One region of the Stenotrophomonas sp. YJH_SMC_122 genome, then DNA from elsewhere that is predicted to be linked to it. Evidence: riboswitches for the same ligand, from Rfam matches in the RefSeq annotation. Region 1 holds a riboswitch; the other holds the start of a gene.
The links. A riboswitch is a leader RNA that binds a small molecule or an ion and turns the genes downstream of it on or off. The one in region 1 is predicted to bind glycine.

Region 1 (9,647 bases):
GATCCCATGAACGCAGCCGCTACCCGCTTTTACTGGTATTACTTTCCGAAGCCACTGGCGGAGGAAGGACTGCGCTCACCCTGAAGAAAGCTTCAGACGCATTCCCGAAAGCCGCCAGCGAACCTGGCGGCTTTTTTCATGCCGCCACGCTGGGGACCCCCAACGTTCCGGAGATCTCCTGCAATGCCCCCGCACACCGACGACCTGCGTATCCGCACCATCGAACCGCTGACACCGCCTGCCCAGCTGCTGGCGATGCTGCCCTGTGACGATGAAGCTTCCGACACCGTCAGCGCCTCGCGCGCGGCCCTGCACCAGATCCTGCACGGCCGCGACGATCGCCTGGCGGTGGTGGTGGGCCCGTGCTCGATCCACGACCCGAAGGCCGCCATCGAGTACGCCCAGCGCCTGAAGCCGCTGCGCGATTCGCTGGCTGGCGAGCTGGAAATCGTCATGCGCGTGTACTTCGAGAAGCCGCGCACCACGGTGGGCTGGAAGGGCCTGATCAACGACCCGGACCTGGACGGCAGCTTCAGGATCGACAAGGGCCTGCGCATCGCCCGTGGCCTGCTGCGCGACATCAACAAGCTCGGCCTGCCGGCCGGTGTTGAATTCCTCGATGTGATCTCGCCGCAGTACATCGCCGACCTGGTGGCATGGGGCGCGATCGGCGCACGCACCACCGAAAGCCAGGTGCATCGCGAGCTGGCTTCGGGGCTGTCGTGCCCGGTCGGCTTCAAGAACGGCACCGATGGCAACGTGAAGATCGCTGCCGACGCGGTGGGTGCGGCATCCAACCCGCATCATTTCCTGTCGGTCACCAAGCAGGGCGGCACTGCCATCGTGTCGACCACCGGCAACCCGGATTGCCATGTGATCCTGCGCGGTGGCAAGCAACCGAACTACGACGCTGGCAGCGTGGCTGAGGCCTGCCAGGTGCTGGCCAAGGCCAAGCTGCCGGCGCGACTGATGATCGACGCCAGCCATGCCAACAGCCTGAAGAACCCGGAGAACCAGCCGAAGGTGATCGACGACATCGCCGCTCAGATGGAAGACGGCGAACAGCGCATCGTCGGCGTGATGATCGAGAGCCATCTGGTCGGTGGCCGCCAGGAACTGGTGGAAGGCCAGCCGCTGGTCTACGGGCAGAGCATCACCGATGGCTGCATCGACTGGGACACCACCGTGACGGTGCTGGAGCGATTGGCTGCGGCCGTGCGTGCCCGTCGTGAAGTGAAGGTGTCCGAGGCCGCGTGAATGAAGCCGCCTGATGGCGGCACGTGTGTGGATGGCGGCCAGCGCCTGCGGGGGTGCGGCCGCGATCAGGGCCGGCCGGAGTTGGAGACCGGCCCGTCCGCACCGGCGATGCGCCTGGCGCTGCGCATGAGCGACAGCGCCAGGTACATCGCCGGGGTGGTGCAGTCGATCCGCGCCCAGCATGGAATCCAAGGCGAACGCGAACCTCAATGCACTTCGTCGTGGTACACGAACTTCGGCATTTCCCAGCGGTAGTGGATCGCCAGCAGGCGCAGCGCGAAGCCGCCGCCCAGGCAGCACAGGATCGCGGTGGCATCGGCCACGCCCCAGTGCAGCAGCAACAGGTAGGCCGCGCCGGTCAGCAGCGCGATGATCGCGTACAGCTCCTTCTGGAAGATCAGCGGCACCTCGTTGCAGAGGATGTCGCGCAGCACGCCGCCGAACGCGCCGGTCAGCATGCCGGCGATCAGCACGATCGGCATCGCATGTCCGGCTTCGCGTGCGATCGAACAGCCGATCAGGGTGAAGGCGATCAGGCCCAGCCCGTCGAGCACCAGAAAGGTGCGGCGGAAGTGGTGCATCCAGCGTGCGACCCAGGTGGCGATCAGCGCCGCGCACACGGTAAAGCCGAGGTACTCGGGATGTTTGACCCAGCCCAGCGGATAGTGGCCAAGCAGGATGTCGCGCAGTGATCCACCACCGAGGGCGGTGACGCAGGCGATCATGACCACGCCGAACAGGTCCATGCGGCGGCGGCCGGCGGCCAGTGCGCCGGTCATGGCTTCGGCGGAAATGGCAATCAGGTAGATGATGGACAGCAGCATGGGACAGGCTCCGAGAGCGGTGGGGCCGGCCATGCGCGACGACCGCCACTGCCTGCGCAATGACGGGATGACGATGACCGGTGCCGCTCCCGCTGTCCTTTTGCCTGAGAGTTCAGCGGCGTCGGCCGCGTGCCCCTTCGGCGGATCGTCCCGGGCGTGCCCGGTGACCTCTCTCCAGCTCGGCGAGTCGAATGCATGGTTGGTGGGATTCCAGCCCACCGGCCTGAGCGATCATGGGAGCCTGCGCCTTCGGCGGGCGCCAGCGCGGCGCCTCTCTCCTGCATTCGGGCGCCAGTATATCCGCTGCAGTGCAGCACGGCATAATCCAGGCATGGCCCCGTCCCTCCGCCCGTGGTTCCTGTACCTGCTCGAATGCCGCGATGGCAGCTATTACGCCGGCATCAGCACCGACGTGGACGCGCGCTTCGCCGCCCACCAGGCCGGCAAGGGCGCGCGCTACACCCGGGCCCGGCCACCGCTGCGCGTGCTGGCCGTGCGCGAATACCCGGACCGGGCCGCCGCCTCACGCGCCGAGTGGCAGCTCAAGCAGCAGCCCCGCGAGCGCAAGCTGGCCTGGCTGCAGGCGCCGGATTCCAGCCTTCTGTAGAGCTGGGCCCACGCTCGGCTCCGGATTCTGTAGGTCCACGCCATGCGTGGATGGGCTGCCGGGCCATGCGATGATCGCTCCGCGCCAAGCGCTGGAGACCCGGATGTCCACCTTTGCTTTTCAGCACGACCGTCGGTCATTGTCGTCGCTGTGGTACCCGAAACCGAAGGCGCCGTGAACGATGCGCGCCGCCGGCAAAGCATGGATCTCCGTCGTCGTGCTGGTCGCCGGCATCGCGCTGTTGCCTGGCCTGCTGTACCTGCTCGGGCTGGCATTGGCAGGCGGTCGGCCGAAGCCGGCCGACCGCGCGCCCAGTGGTATGGCTGCGTGCAGCAGTGAACCACGCGCGGGATACCAGCCGATGAATCCCTGGCGTTTCGCCGCGCAGTTCTTCGACAAGGACGTGATGAAGAAGAAGGTGCCGGAAGTGGAGCGGGAGGCCTTCTGGATTGCCCGGCGCCACCTGTGGCGGCAACCACAGCGCGGCATGCCGCGCTGGCATCTCAGCAGTACCGCATTGGCGATCTGGATCACCCGGCATTGGAGTACTGCGCAGATTGCCGACACCGCGAGGAAGGAGGACTTCTGCCGGACCTGGTCGAAACGGCGGGTGCCCGGTGGCCCGATGAACCGGTAGATCCACGCCATGCGTGGAGGGTGTTGACGGGGTCAGAGTCCTTTCCTGCGGAAAGGGATCCGACCCCGCTGCGCGCAGCCCTACCGCTTCGGCCGCCGGTCGTCGCGGTCATCACCGAAGATGATGCGCGCGCTGCGTTGGTAGCTCCAGTACGCCACGGCCCAGTTCAGCAGCACCACGATGCGGTTGCGGAAACCGATCAGGAAGAACACGTGCGCGGCCAGCCAGAACCACCACGCCAGCACGCCCGACAGCTGCAGTCGGCCCAGGTGCACGATCGCGGCCATGCGGCCGATGGTGGCCAGGTTGCCGTAGTCCGCGTACTTGAACGGACCGGGCTCGGGCGTGCCGTGCAGCCGTGCGCGGATCACCTTGGCCACGTATTTGCCCATCTGCTTGGCGGCCGGTGCCACACCGGGGACCGGCTTGCCGTCGGCCTGGCTCAGCGCGGCCAGGTCGCCGGCCACGAACAGCTCCGGGTGATCGGGCAGGGTCAGGTCCGGTTGCACCGGCACGCGTCCGGCGCGGTCCAGCGGCACGTCCAGCGTGCGCGCCAGCGGTGAAGCGGCCACGCCGGCGGCCCAGACCACGGTGCGCGCCGGTACGAACTGTTCGCCGAGCTTGAAGCCCTGGCTGTCGATGTCGCTCACCGGGGTTCCGGTCAGCACTTCCACGCCCAGCTTTTCCAGTTGGCGGCGCGCCTTCAGCGAAAGCACATCCGGGAACGAGGACAGCACGCGCGGCCCAGCCTCGACCAGCCGCACCTTGGCGCTGGCCGGGTCGATGTGGCGGAATTCGTTGCGCAGCGTGTGGCGCGCGATCTCGGCCAGGGTGCCGGCCAGTTCGACACCGGTGGGACCACCACCGACGATGGCGAAACTCAGCCACGCCGCTTTCTTCGCCGGGTCCGGTTCGGCCTCGGCGCGTTCGAACGCCAGCAGCAGCTTGCGGCGCAGCGCGATGGCATCGTCCAGCGTCTTCAGGCCGGGCGCATCATCGGCCCACTGGTCGTTGCCGAAGTAGGCGTGGGTGGCGCCGGTGGCCAGCAGCAGGCTGTCGTAGTCCAGCGTGCTGCCATCGGCCATGCGGATCTGCCGCGCCTGCTTGTCGATGGCCACCACTTCGCCGAGGCGGACTTCCACATTGCGCTGGTGGCCGAGGATGTGGCGCAGCGGTGCGGCGATATCCGGCGCGGACAGGCCGGCGGTGGCCACCTGGTACAGCAGCGGCTGGAACAGGTGATGGTTGCGGCGATCGACCAGGGTGATGCGTATGCGCTCGCGGGCCAGGGCACGGGTGGCCCAGAGACCGGCAAAACCGCCGCCGACAACGACCAGGTGGGGAACGCGCTCGCGACTCATCGACTCACTCCAGTGGGGGCATCGGGGGAAGCGCCTGGCATCTTCGCACGGCGGCCACCTGTCACGTCAGCGCCTGCCCGGATCGGCGATACTCGGGTTCAGGCAACGGCCCGTGAGGAGCCCATGAGCGAACCGGAAAAGCGCATCGCCCTGTTGATCGACGCCGACAATGCGCCGGCCTCGAAGATCGACGAGGTCCTGGCGGAAGTCGCCCGCTACGGCGTGGCCAACGTGCGCCGTGCCTACGGCAACTGGAAGAGCCCGCGACTGAAGGGGTGGGAAGCGGTGCTGCATGAGTATGCGATCCGCCCGATCCAGCAGTTCGCCTACAGCAAGGGCAAGAACGCTTCGGACATGGCGATGGTGATCGATGCCATGGACCTGCTGTACGCGCGCAACCTTGATGGCTTCGCCATCGTCTCCAGCGATGCGGACTTCACCCCGATGGTGATGCGCCTGCTGACAGATGGCGTGAAGGTATATGGCTTCGGCGAGAAGAAGACGCCCGAGCCGTTCGTCAATGCGTGCTCGAAGTTCACCTACCTGGAGGCACTGGGCCAGACCCATGCCAGCGTGCCGGATGCCGAGCAGGCGTCCAGCGAGCAGGCTTCGAACGAGCCGGTGGCCAACGACGATTCGCGTCCGCGCAAGAGTGGCGCGGAGATGCGCAGCGACACGCGGCTGGTGAAGATGCTGCGCCGTGCGGTGTCCGCGGCCGAGGGCGAGGATGGCTGGTCGCACCTCGGCCCGGTTGGCAGCCAGATCGGCAACCAGGCCTCGTTCGATCCGCGCAACTACGGCTACGGCAAGCTCAGCGATCTGCTGGCGGCGATCGGCCTGTTCGAGCTGAAGAAGGATGGCAAGTCCTCCTACGTGCGCGCGCTGCCAAAGAAGAACCGGTAGTGCCGGCCGCTTGCCGGCAATGCCCGGATGCCAGGTCCCGCATCCGGCACGCACACACCTGTATCGATCAGGCGTATCGTTGCCGCTCGCATTGCCAGCAAAGGAAACCCGCATGTTGAAGATCTGGGGCCGCCGCAATTCCAGCAACGTCCGCAAGGTGCTGTGGTGTGCCGAGGAAATCGGCCTGCCGTACCAATCCATCGAGGTCGGCGGCAGCCACGGCGGCACGCAGACGCCGGAGTACCAGGCGATGAATCCCAACGGCCTGGTGCCGGTGATCGAAGACCACGGCCTGCCGCTGTGGGAATCGAACGCCATCGTGCGCTACCTGAGCGCGCGCTATGCGCTGGGCACGCTGTACGCCGAGGACCCGATGGAACGCGCCCAGGCCGAGAAGTGGATGGACTGGAGCACTTCGCGGATGGCACCGCTGTACAGCGACCTGGTCTGGGGCATCATGCGCACCGCGCCGGCCGACCGCGACGAAGCGCGCATCAGTGCCGCCATCGTGCGCGCCGGTGACTACCTGGCGATGGCCGACGCTACCCTGGCCAGGCAGCCGTGGCTGTCGGGCGAGAAGTTCGCGATGGGCGACATCCCGCTGGGCTCGCTGGTCTACGCCTGGTACGAGCTGCCGATCCAGCGGCCGGAGCTTCCGCACCTGGCGGATTGGTATGCGCGCCTGCGCGAGCGGCCGGCCTACCAGCGCGGCGTGATGTCGCCGCTGACGTAAGCGAAGGCGTTCGGGGTCGGATCCCACCCGACGGGTGGGCTCTGACCCGTCAATACAGATCCGTCGGATCCACATCCAGCGACCAGCGCACCTTGCGGGCTTCCGGCAGCGCATACAGCTGCGGTACCAGTTGCGAAAGCACGCCATGCAGGGGCGGCCGCTGCGGCGCCGACAGCAGCAGCTGCGTGCGCTGGTAGCCGGCGCGGCGTGGCATCGGGGCTGGCATCGGCCCGTAGGCCTCGACCACGTCCTGCTCGCCCAGCAGCTGCCGCGCGGCCAGCAGGAATGCATTGGCATGCTCCACCTGCTGCGCTTCAGCACGCATCAGCGCCAGATGCGCGAATGGCGGGAACCCGGCCGCCTGGCGCTGGTTCAACTCGGCCTGCGCAAACGGGTGGTAGCCACCGCTGACCAGGGTTTCCAGCAGCGGGTGACCCGGGTGATGGGTCTGCAGCCAGACCTCGCCGGGGTCACGTGCACGTCCGGCACGACCGGCCACCTGGATCAGCTGCTGCGCCAGCTTCTCGCTGGCGCGGAAGTCGGCGGAGAACAGGCCTTCGTCGATGCCGACCACCACCACCAGGGTCAGCTTCGGCAGGTCGTGGCCCTTGGCCAGGATCTGCGTGCCGACCAGGATGCCGGGCTGGTCGCCCAGTTTCGCCAGCTGCTGTTCCAGCGCGTCGCGTCGCGAGGTGGTGCCGCGGTCGATGCGCACCACCGGGAAGTCGGCGAAGGCGGCGGTGAGGTGTTCTTCCAGGCGTTCGGTGCCGATACCCTGCGGCTGCAGTGCCAGGCTGCCGCAGGCCGGGCACGCCAACGGCGCCGGTTGGCGCGCGCCACAGTGGTGGCATTGCAGGCGCCGGCCGCCGCCATGCACGGTCATCGGCGCATCGCAGCGCTGGCACGGCGCGGTCCAGCCGCAGTCGTGACACAGCAGCACCGGTGCGTAGCCGCGGCGGTTCTTGAACACCAGCACCTGCTGGCCGCGCTGCAGGTGCTCGCCGATGCCGGCCAGCACGTCGGCCGAGAGGCCGTCGTGCAAGGGCCGTTTGCGCACATCGAGGATGCGCACGCGCGGTGGCCGTGCATCGCCGGCACGTTGCTTCAGGCGCAGGTGGGTGTAGCGGCCTGCATAGGCGTTGTGCAGGGTTTCCAGCGAGGGCGTGGCGCTGCCGAGCAGTACCGGAATGCCCAGCGCCTTGGCCCGGACCAGAGCGAAATCGCGCGCGTGATAACGGATGCCGTCCTGCTGCTTGTAGCTGCCGTCGTGTTCCTCGTCGACGATCAACAGGCCGGCCTGCGGCAACGGCGTGAACACCGCCGAGCGGGTGCCGACGATGACCCGTGCTTCGCCACGTGAGGCGGCCGCCCAGACGCGCGCGCGCTCGTTGTCATTCAACCCCGAATGCAAGGCGTGCACGGCGATGCCGAGACGACCGCGGAAACGTGCCAGGGTCTGCGGGGTCAGGCCGATTTCCGGCACCAGCACCAGCGCCTGTCTGCCCTGCGCCAGGCAGTGGATGATCGCCTGCAGGTAGACCTCGGTCTTGCCGCTGCCGGTCACGCCATCCAGCAGGAACGGCTGGAAGCCGTCGGCAGCGTTGATCGCCGCCACCGCCCCGGCCTGGTCCGGGTTGAGCGTGGGGCCGGGCAGTGGCTGTGCATGCTGGGGGGCCACGCTCAACGCAACGCGCTCGGCCAGCGCGCGCTTGGCCAGGCTGCGTGCAGCGATGCGCCAGTCGGCCATGCGTTCGCCGAGCACGTCCTCATCCACGATCGCCCCGGCCAGCAGCTCGGCCAGTTGCCGCGGACGGCTGCCGGCGCGCAGCTTTTCACGCTGGGCGTGGCCTTCGGTGGTCAGCTGCCAACCCCAGTGGTGTGTGTCGGGCAGGACCTCGCCATGGCGCAGCGGGCCGGGCAGGGCGGTGCTCAGCACCTCGCCCAGTGGCGCATGGGTGTAGCGCGCCAGCCACTGCAGGCTCTGCCAGAGTTCGCCCTGCAGCAGCGGCTGCAGGTCGCACCAGGCCAGCGCCTGGCGCAGTCCCTGGCCATCGTCGGTCTGGCCGTGGCCGGCCACCACGCCGACCAGCTCGCGGTTGCCGAACGGCACCTTCAGGCGGCAGCCGACTGCGGTCGTGGGGCCATCGCCCTCCGGCGACAGGTAGTCGAACAGGCGCGGCAGCGGGACGGGCAGGGCGACCTGCAGGGTCGGAATGGGTGAAAGCATCGGGCCAGTGTAACGGGCCATGCGCGCTGGAATGGCAGGGGGCAGACGTGCCCGGGCGACGACCGTTGAATCATAAATGTCACCTAAATATCGGTGTCCATTGGAGATTCAGTCTTATCCACATGTTCTGTGGATAACGTTGTGCGTTACCGGTCGACGGGAACCTAGGAGGCCGATGGCGACGAGCTCACCCTTGGGTTGGTCAAAAAATCGCCACACTTCAAAGTCATTCAAAATCAACGACTTGAGTGTGAAACATTGCTGAAACAGAGTGAATTCAGCTGCATGCCGCAGTTTCCCGCGCGGGGAGCGTGGTGCTGTGCACAACCTGCAGCACGAAGTGCCTGTGGGCGCAAGTCCTACGGGTGCCGATGGGCTGCCGCTATCATGCCGGCAGACCTTTGGAGTGACCGATGACGGCTGTGCCCGCCCCTGTTTCCTCGACCGCGGCCGGCGCGCTGTCGGCGTTCCTGCGTGGCGTCGAGCGCCGCGCCCTGGTGGTGGCTGAACTGCAGTGCGGCGATGCCGCGCGTGCCGAGCAGACCCTGGTGGCGGTGATGCGCGCGTTTGCGGCGGTCGCCAGCGACCTGCCGATGGCGCAATGGCCGACCCGCTTCTGGACCCTGCTGGGCCAGCGCCAGGCGCTGCGCGAGCCGGCGGGCGGGCAGTGGGCGCCGTCGTTGGCCGCGTTGGGCGCGATGCCGCCACTTCCACGACTGGCGCTGCTGCTGCGGGTGGGCGGCAGCCTCGACGAGGGCATCGCCATGCGCGTGCTCGACCAGGACGAGGCCGGCTACCAGCACCTGCTGGCCGATGCCTGCCCGCGTGATGCCCAGGGCCGGCCCGATGCCGCGGCCTGGCGCCAGTTGGCCGAGCAGGTACAGGCCCGTGTCCGTGACCTGCCGGCCGCGCGCCTGCAGCAACTGCAGCAGCCGGCCGCACCCACCACCCACAATGAAGCACCGGCCTCCAGCTGGCGCGCTCCCCAGCGCGACGAGCGGGCCACTGCCAACGCCAAGCGCCGTCGGGCGAGTGCCAAGCCGCGCTGGCGCGGTCCGCTGATCCTGCTGGTGACCGTGGCGGTACTGCTGGCCGCGG
Region 2 (9,647 bases), on a different contig from region 1:
AGGGCCAGCGTACGCGGCGGATCCACCATGGCCGCCAGTTCCTCAAGAATGCCAGCCACCGCCGGTAGCGCGGTTTCATCGGCCACCAGCAGCACCTGGCCGACGCCGGCCGGCGGCCTCCATTCCCAACCTTCGCTGCTGTCGGCGCAGTCGGCATCGGGAGCCAGCAACAACACGCGGTCGCCGGGGCGTGCATGGATGGCCCAGCGCGAGGCCGGCCCGGTCTCGCCATGCAGCACGAAATCAACATCGACCTCGCCCAGCTCTGCACGCAGCTGGCGGATGGTGTAGGTGCGCATCGGCGGGCGCTGATCGTCCGGCAGCGCCCGGTAGCGCGGATACCAGTCCTCGCCGCACGGCACCTGCGGCAGGTCCTGGCCAGGCAAGGGGAAAAACACCTTGATGCGCTGGTCCGGGCCTCCGGTCTTCATCCGTGCCACGTCGGCACCGGTGAACACCATGCGGTCCAGCGAAGGGGAAAGCACGCGGCGCTCCTTCAGCGCCACCTCGAACAGGCGGTAGGTCTGCTGCGCAGCCATGGGGGAACCTCATGCGACGACATCGGATCGGCTGGCTGTCGTGCATCCACGCACCGGCTGGCTGGAAGGCCCAGCCTAGTCCGGTCGTCCCCTGTCGCAAGCATTTCGGGCATCGCGGCCTGCCCTACCCCTGCACGCTGCTCAATGGCCCGTGCAGGCCGCCTGCGCCGCGCGTTCACGCCGGTGTTCCCAGTACCAGAACACGAAGCCGGCGCCGAAGAACGCCGCCTGGCCCAGCGCCAGGTGCAGTGGGCTGCCGCTCAGCAGTGGTGACACCACGCCGGCCACCACGGTGCTGATCATCAGCTGCACGAAGGCCTGCAGCGACGAGGCCAGGCCGCGCTGATGCGGGTACATGTCCAGCACCGCCAGCGCCAGGATCGGGAAGATCAGTGCCATGCCCATGCCACCCAGGAAGATCGGCAGTACCGCCCATGGCAGCACGAACTGTGGCGACAGCACCACGTAGCCGACGTTCAGCAGCACCGACAGCGCGCACAGGCCGAAACCAATGGAGACCTGGCGGGTGGGCGTGGTGTGCCCGGCCATGCGCCCGGACAGGAACGAGCCGGTGGTCATGCCGCCGATGGTGGGGATGAACAGCCACGCAAAGCCGCCCTCGCCCAGGTGCAGGTGCTGCATCACGAACACCGGCGCCGAGGAGATGTACAGGAAGATTCCACCAAAGCCGATGCTGCCGGCCAGCGCCAGGCGCAGGAAGCGCGGGTTGAAGCCGATGCGCACGTAATCACGCATCAGCACGCGCGGCGACAACGGCACGCGCGCTTCGACCGGATGGGTCTCGGGCAGGTAGCGTGCAGTGGCCGCCAGCAGGACCAGCGCGAACACCACCAGGAACCAGAAGATCAGCGGCCACCCCGCGCCGCTGAGCAGGATCCAGCCACCGATGATCGGCGCGATGGCCGGGGCGATGCCGAACAGCATCGACACCTGGCTCATCAGCCGCTGCGCGTCATGGCCGTGGTACAGGTCGCGGATCACCGCGCGGCCGACGATCATGCCGACACCCGCCGACAGGCCCTGCAGCGCACGGAACGCCAGCAGCGTGGTCAGGTCGGTGGACAGTGCGCAGCCCACCGAGGCGCCGACGAACACCACCAGGCCACCGAGGATCACCCGCTTGCGGCCCCAGGCGTCGGACAGCGGACCGTGCGCCAGGCTCATCAGGCCGTAGAACAGCAGGTAGACGCTGATGGTCTGCTGCACCGCCACCTCGTCCACCGCCAGGCGCCGGGCCAGCTGCGGGAAGGCCGGGAAGATGGTGTCGATCGAGAACGGGCCGAACATGGCCAGGCCGGCAAGCAGCAGGGCCATGCGGCGGGTGGAGGGAGCAACAGCGGCGGTCATGGGAAAGGCGTCCGGCAGGGCCATGCGTCGCACGCACGGCGGGCGCCGGTCCCCGTCTGCAGGGAGGGCGCCAGATGAATTCGGGTATCCGGCCATCATAGGTGGGGATTGCGCCCGATGCCATGCAGCGGTGCACAAAACGCATGGCCGGGCCATCGGCCATTCAGGCGCGGCGGCCGGCGCCGGGGGCGGCCGGCGGGCCCGCAACGGGCTATAATCGGCGGGCAACACGGTGGGAGAAGCGGAACACCGCTGCCGAAGGCGCAACGCCCGTAATCGCTCAGGCCCGATACCACCCGTAACAGAACTCTGGAGAGACCGGTTCGATCCGGCGCCGAAGGGGCACGAAGCCGCGGTTTTTCCGCGCTTCCAAACTCTCAGGCAAAAGGACAGAGGGGCGCCCCGCAGACCGCCGACCGGCGGCTTGTGCCCGTGCGTGTGCCCTTTCCTGACGGATCCTTCGCCATGTCCCAGAACACCCCTTCCCTGCGTGAGCTCGAGCACCACAATGCGTTCGTCGAGCGCCACATCGGCCCCAACGATGCCGAGATCGCGCAGATGCTCGACGTCGTCGGCCACGCGTCGCTGGATGCGATGACCGATGCCATCGTGCCGGCCAAGATCAAGTCGCCGGCACCGCTGGCGCTGCCGGAGTCGATGACCGAAGTGCAGGCACTGGCGAAGATCCGCGCGATCGCCGACAAGAACACCGTGCTGCGCAGCTTCATCGGCCAGGGCTACTACGGTACCCATACCCCGAACGTGATCCTGCGCAACATCCTGGAAAACCCGGCCTGGTACACCGCCTACACCCCGTACCAGGCCGAGATCTCGCAGGGCCGCATGGAAGCGCTGATCAACTTCCAGACCCTGTGCGCCGACCTCACCGGCATGGAAATCGCCAACGCCTCGCTGCTGGACGAAGCCACTGCCGCCGCCGAAGCGATGACGCTGGCCAAGCGTTCGGCCAAGTCGAAGTCGGACACCTTCTTCGTGCATGACGCCGTGCACCCGCAGACCCTGGAACTGCTGCGCACGCGCGCAGAACCGATGGGCATCGTGCTGCGCGTCGGCACCCCGGCCGAAGCACTGGAAGCGGAAGCCTTCGGCCTGCTGCTGCAGTACCCGGACACCTTCGGCCAGGTCGGCGACTACAAGGCGCTGGTTGATGCCGTGCACGCGCGCGGCGGCCTGGTGGCCGTGGCCACCGACCTGCTGGCACTGACCCTGCTGGCCGCCCCGGGCGAATGGGGCGCGGACATCGTGGTCGGCAACAGCCAGCGTTTCGGCGTGCCGTTCGGTTTCGGTGGCCCGCACGCCGCGTTCATGGCCTGCCGTGACGCCTACAAGCGCTCGATGCCGGGCCGCCTGATCGGTGTCTCCATCGATGCCCAGGGCAACCCGGCCTATCGCCTGACCCTGCAGACCCGCGAGCAGCACATCCGCCGCGAGAAGGCGACTTCGAACATCTGTACCGCACAGGTGCTGCTGGCGGTGATGGCCTCGATGTATGCGGTCTACCACGGTCCGGAAGGCCTGACCCGCATCGCCCGGCGCACCCACCGTCTGGCCTCGATCCTGGCTGCGGCACTGCGCAACGCCGGCGTGCAGGTCGGTGGCGACTTCTTCGACACCCTGCACATCACCGGCGTGCATGCCGATGAGATCCACGCCAAGGCACGCGCCGCCGGTTACAACCTGCGCGCGATCGACAGCGACTCGGTCGGCATCAGCCTGGACGAGACCGCCACCCGCGCCGACGTGGTCGCACTGGCCGCCGTGTTCGGCGCGCAGGCCGACGTCGACGCACTGGATGCCAGCACCGCCGACGCACTGCCGGCCGGCCTGCTGCGCCAGTCCGCGTTCCTGACCCATCCGGTGTTCAACACCCACCACAGCGAGCACGAACTGCTGCGCTACCTGCGTTCGCTGGCCGACAAGGATCTGGCGATGGACCGCACGATGATCCCGCTGGGCTCGTGCACCATGAAGCTCAACGCCACCGCCGAGATGATCCCGGTGACCTGGCCGGAGTTCTCGCAGATCCACCCGCTGGTGCCGGCCGACCAGGCGCTGGGCTACAAGGAACTGATCGACACGCTGGAAGCGATGCTGGTCGAATGCACCGGCTACGACGCGGTCAGCCTGCAGCCGAACTCCGGCGCGCAGGGCGAGTACGCCGGCCTGCTGGCGATCCGTGCCTACCACCGCTCGCGCGGCGAGGGCCATCGCGACATCTGCCTGATCCCGGATTCGGCGCACGGCACCAACCCGGCCTCGGCGCAGATGTGCGGCATGAAGGTCGTGGTGACCAAGACCGATGCCAACGGCAACGTCGACGTCGAGGACATCCGCCTCAACGCCGAGAAGTACAGCGACCGCCTGGCCGCGATCATGATGACCTACCCGTCCACGCACGGCGTGTTCGAGGAAGAGGTGGTCGAGATCTGCGAGATCATCCACAAGCACGGCGGCCAGGTGTACACCGACGGCGCCAACATGAACGCGCTGGTCGGCGTGGCCAAGCCGGGCAAGTGGGGTTCGGACGTATCGCACCTGAACCTGCACAAGACCTTCTGCATCCCGCACGGCGGTGGCGGCCCGGGCGTCGGCCCGTGCGCGGTCAAGGAGCACCTGGCGCCGTTCCTGCCGGGCAAGCTGGGTGACAACGGCCCGGTCGGCATGGTCAGCGCGGCCAGCTTCGGCAGCGCCTCGATCCTGCCGATCAGCTGGATGTACATCGCGATGATGGGCCGCGAAGGCCTGCGCAAGGCCACCCAGGTCGCGCAGCTCAACGCCAACTACATCGCCAAGCGCCTGGCCCCGCACTTCAAGACCCTGTACACCGGCCGCAACGGCCTGGTGGCGCACGAGTGCATCCTCGACGTGCGCCCGCTGGAGAAGACCAGCGGCATCGGCGCCGAGGACGTCGCCAAGCGCCTGATCGACTTCGGCTTCCACGCCCCGACCCTGAGCTTCCCGGTGGCCGGCACGCTGATGGTCGAGCCGACCGAGAGCGAGTCGCTGCACGAGCTGGACCGCTTCATCAACGCGATGATCCAGATCCGCGAGGAAATCAGCGCGATCGAAGACGGCCGCCTGGACCGCGAGGACAACCCGCTGAAGAACGCGCCGCACACCGCCACCGCGGTGACCGCCAGCGAGTGGACCCACGCCTACCCGCGTGAACTGGCCGCCTTCCCGCTGGCCAGCCTGAAGCAGAGCAAGTACTGGCCGCCGGTGGCGCGCGTGGACAACGTGTACGGCGACAAGAACGTGATGTGCGCCTGCATCCCGGTCGATGCCTACAAGGATGATGAAGTCGAGGCGTAAGCCTTCGATCCATCGAAAGTGAGAACGGCCCGCGCAAGCGGGCCGTTTTTTCAAGGGCGCGTGGACCAGGGTCCACACCCACGACAATCCGATCATGGGTCCGGCATCTGCCCCAGGCTCAGCTGCCACGACACCCCGAAGCGGTCCTGCACCCAGCCATAGCGGTTGCTGAAGTCGTAGTCGCCCACCGGCATCAACCAATGGCCCCCCTCGCCCAGCACGCGTGCCGCACGCTCGAACTGCTCGGCACCGGAACACTCGACGAACAGCGAGATCGACGGGCTGAAGGTGAAGTCGTGCACATCCAGGCTGTCGAAGCACAGGTAGTGGGTGCCACCGAGCAGGAAGATCGCCTGGCGGACCTGGCCGGGCACGCCGGCGCCGGCCCCCTCGGGGTGGCGTTGCAGGGCCAGCAGGCGGAAATCGGCGAAGGCTTCGGCGTACAGGGCCAGCGCGGCCTCGGCCTGGCCGGTGAACATCAGGAAGGGACGGCTGCGCAGCATGCGGTACTCCTGGTCGACGGGCCGCTGGCGGCCCACACGATCAAGATGGCACGGCGGATGTATGCCTGCTGTAGAGCCGAGCCCGCGCTCGGCTGGCGGCCACGCGAACAGCAGCCGACCGTCGGGTCGGCTCTACAGAACATTCGGCGACCGCAGCCGACCGTGGGGTCGGCTCTACAGCAGCAATCAGGCCTCGCGCATGCGCCGGGCGATGGCGCTGCCGGCAGCGATGGTGGCGGTCAGCGCCACCATCGACAGGAACTGCAGGCGGGTATGCGATTCACTCAGCAGCAGGCCGAAGATCAACGCGAGGATCGCCAGTGCGCAGCAGGTCAGCCACGGGAAACCGGCCATGCGGAACGGCAGCCGGGTACCCAGGCGATCGGCGCGGCGGCGCAGTACCAGCTGCGACACCAGCGACAGCGTCCACACCAGCAGGCAGGTGGAACCGACGATGTTCAGCAGCACCGGCAGCACCCGGTCCGGGAACAGCAGTTCCATCACCGTGGCCGCAAAGCCGAACAGCACGCTGGCCAGCACGGCGATGACCGGCACCTGCCGTGGATCGGTCCAGCCCAACACGGCCGGTGCTTCGCGGCGCTGCGCCAGCGAGTACATCATGCGCGAGGCGCCGTAGAGGTTGGCATTGAGCGCCGACAGCAGCGCGATCACCGCGATCAGGGTGATGGCGGTGCCGGCGCCCGGAATGCGCGCGATGTCCAGCACGGCGGCGAACGGCGACTTCAGTGCTTCGCTGGTCCACGGCACCACGGCGATGATCACGCTCAGCGAGCCGATGTAGAACACCAGGATGCGCCAGGCCACGGTACGGATGGCACGGGCGATGCTGCGTTCGGGATCTTCGGTTTCGGCCGCCGCAACGGCAACGATTTCGGTGCCACCGAAGGCAAAAACGACAACCAGCAGCGCCGCACCGATCCCGGCCAGGCCCTTCGGTGCGAAACCACCGTGTCCGGTGAAGTTGCTCAGGCCAGGTGAGGTCACCTGCGGCAGCCAGCCCATCAACAGTGCCACGCCGATGGCAATGAAGGCCAGGATCGCCGCCACTTTCAGGATGGCGAACCAGAATTCGAACTCGCCGAAGTTCTTCACCCCGAGCAGGTTGATCGCAGTGAAGAACAGCATGAAGGCCAATGCAGCCATCGGCACCGGCACCGCCGGCCAGACCGTCGCCAGCAGCCCGGCCGCACCCACCGCTTCGGCGGCGATCACGATCACCAGCTGCACCCACCACAACCAGCCGACCGTGGCGCCAGCGGTGGCGCCCATGGCATCGGCGGCGTACACCGAAAACGCGCCGCTGGTCGGTTTGGCCGCCGCCATCTCGCCCAGTGCGTTCATCACGATGATCACCAGCGCGCCAGCGACCAGATACGAGACCAGAACCGCCGGGCCGGCCGCCTGCACGCCCACGCCCGAACCGAGGAACAGGCCGGCGCCGATGGCACTGCCCAGGCCCATCATGATCAGCTGGCGGGGCTTGAGCGAATGTCCGAGGCGGGACGGCGAAGCGGTCGGAATCGAATTGGGCATCGGCGGGGCTGGCGGCGGGCTACAGGGGCGACACATTACCCTGTCCCATGCCCGCGGGGATAGGCACAGCGCAGCAGGCGGCTCAGGCCAGCGCCGGCTCGCCGACACTGCCACCAATGCGGGCACGGTAGGCGCGCGGCGAGAAACCGGTTTCAGCCTTGAACTTGCGGGTGAAGGCACTCTGGTCGCTGAAACCGCAGGCCTGGCCGATGCAGGCAATGCTGTCGTCGCCATGCAACAGGTGCATGGCCATCTGGATCCGCAGCCGGGTCAGCACCTGCTGCGGGGTCATCTGGAACACCTTGCGGAAACTGCGCTCCAGCTTGGACAGCGAAAAGCCGGTGATGTCCAGCAGGGTCTGCATGCGCACGTTCTCGGCGTAGTGCGCGTTGAGGTGGGCCAGGGCCAGCCGCAGCTGCTCGTACTGGGCGCCCAGGCTGTCCTTCTGGCCCAGGTCGCGGGAAATGCCGATCAGGCCCTCGATGGCGCCATCGACCAGCAGCGGGCGCTTGCAGGTCAGGCACCAGCCCGGTTCGCGGTTGGCGAACAGGTGCAGCTCCATCAGGTTCTCGATCACCTCGCCGGACAGCACGCGGGCGTCCTGGTCGACATAGTCCGCGCTGAGGCCGGTCGGGTAGATCTCGGCCGCCGTGCGCCCGATCACGTCCTTGCGCGCGCGCAGGCCCAGCCTTCGCAGCATGGTCTGGTTGACGTGGGTGTACCGCCCCTGGCGGTCCTTGATGAAGAACAGCACGTCCGGGATGGCGTCGAACAGGGCTTCGATGTCGGCGGGCTCGACTCGCATGGGGCAAGCATACCCGAGCCTGCTTTTGCCCGTGCGTTCACCTTTGCCGGACCTGGGTTTAACGGGTTCGGTTCCAGTGTCGTGGTTCCCTTGATGATCCGGAGCCCCTCATGGCCGCCAGCAAGCCGACCGGCAAGCGCGCAACCGAAAACCACCACCGCGGCAATGGCGATGAACTGCACCAGCGCGCCGACGGCAGCCACCCGGCGATGACCACCGATCAGGGCATCCCGGTGGCAGACAACCAGAACTCCCTGCGGCAGGGACCTCGAGGACCCACGCTGCTGGAAGACTTCATCCTCCGCGAGAAGATCACCCACTTCGATCACGAACGCATTCCCGAGCGCATCGTGCACGCACGTGGCAGCGCGGCACATGGCTACTTCGAGTTGACCCGGTCTCTGGCCGCCCATACCCGGGCGCGCATCCTGACCGAGGTAGGCGTGAAGACGCCCGTGTTCACCCGCTTCTCGACCGTGGCCGGTGGCGCAGGCTCGGTGGATACCCCACGCGACGTGCGCGGCTTTGCGGTCAAGTTCTATACCAAGGAGGGCAACTGGGATCTGGTCGGCAACAACATCCCGGTGTTCTTCATCCAGGACGCCATGAAATTCCCGGACCTGGTGCATGCGGTGAAGATGGAACCAGACCGTGCGTTCCCGCAGGCCGCCACGGCCCATGACACCTTCTGGGACTTCATTTCGCTGATGCCCGAATCGATGCACATGATCATGTGGGCGATGAGCGACCGCGCCATCCCGCGGTCGCTGCGGATGATCGAAGGCTTCGGTGTGCACAGCTTCCGCCTGCTGAACGAGGCGGGCGAGTCGACCTTCGTCAAATTCCACTGGCGACCGAAGCTGGGCATCCAGTCAACGGTCTGGGACGAAGCGTTGAAACTGCAATCGGCTGACAATGACTTCCATCGCCGCGACCTGTTCGAGGCCATCCAGCGCGGCGACTTTCCCGAATGGGAGCTGGCGGTGCAGCTGTTCACCGAAGAAGAAGCGGACGCATTTCCGTTCGATCATCTGGATCCGACCAAGATCATCCCTGAATCGCTGGTACCGCTGCAGGTGATCGGGCGCATGGTACTGGACCGCTGGCCCGACAACTTCTTCGCCGAGACCGAGCAGGTGGCGTTCTGCCCGGCCAACGTGCCGCCGGGCATCGACTTCAGCAACGATCCGCTGCTGCAGGGCCGCCTGTTCTCCTATCTGGACACCCAGCTGCTGCGGCTTGGCGGCCCGAACTTCCACCAGATCCCGGTTAATGCCCCGAAGTGCCCGTTCGCCAATCACCACCGCGACGGCCACATGCAGATGCAGGTGCCCAAGGGTCGCGTCGCCTATGATCCCAGCTCGCTGCAGGCGGACTCCCCGCGCGAGACGCCTGCCGGATTCCGCAGCCACGCCAGCGCGGACGATGGCCGCAAGGGCCGCACCCGCGCCGAGAGCTTCGCCGATCACTACAGCCAGGCGCGCATGTTCTTCCGCAGCCTGGAAAAGCCGGAGCAGGCGCACCTGGCATCGGCGCTGGTCTTCG

Region 2: linked by a shared signal. The riboswitch ahead of gcvP (aminomethyl-transferring glycine dehydrogenase) and the one ahead of AC5P66_RS13270 (trimeric intracellular cation channel family protein) in region 1 are both predicted to bind glycine.

What each region holds. Positions count from the first base shown of each region.
Region 1 covers NZ_JCAFST010000009.1:61,129-70,775, reverse strand. The annotation lists gene AC5P66_RS13275 (3-deoxy-7-phosphoheptulonate synthase) at 184-1,257, shown strand; gene AC5P66_RS13270 (trimeric intracellular cation channel family protein) at 1,464-2,081, opposite strand; glycine riboswitch at 2,166-2,269, opposite strand; glycine riboswitch at 2,283-2,372, opposite strand; gene AC5P66_RS13265 (GIY-YIG nuclease family protein) at 2,413-2,688, shown strand; gene AC5P66_RS13260 (hypothetical protein) at 2,870-3,325, shown strand; gene AC5P66_RS13255 (NAD(P)/FAD-dependent oxidoreductase) at 3,406-4,686, opposite strand; gene AC5P66_RS13250 (NYN domain-containing protein) at 4,810-5,589, shown strand; gene AC5P66_RS13245 (glutathione S-transferase family protein) at 5,702-6,322, shown strand; gene AC5P66_RS13240 (primosomal protein N') at 6,372-8,549, opposite strand; gene AC5P66_RS13235 (hypothetical protein) at 8,963-9,647, shown strand, end outside.
Region 2 covers NZ_JCAFST010000003.1:331,220-340,866, reverse strand. The annotation lists gene AC5P66_RS06855 (siderophore-interacting protein) at 1-539, opposite strand, end outside; gene AC5P66_RS06850 (multidrug effflux MFS transporter) at 681-1,907, opposite strand; glycine riboswitch at 2,207-2,310, shown strand; gene gcvP (aminomethyl-transferring glycine dehydrogenase) at 2,373-5,240, shown strand; gene AC5P66_RS06840 (VOC family protein) at 5,333-5,743, opposite strand; gene AC5P66_RS06835 (amino acid permease) at 5,930-7,297, opposite strand; gene AC5P66_RS06830 (AraC family transcriptional regulator) at 7,380-8,102, opposite strand; gene AC5P66_RS06825 (catalase) at 8,213-9,647, shown strand, end outside.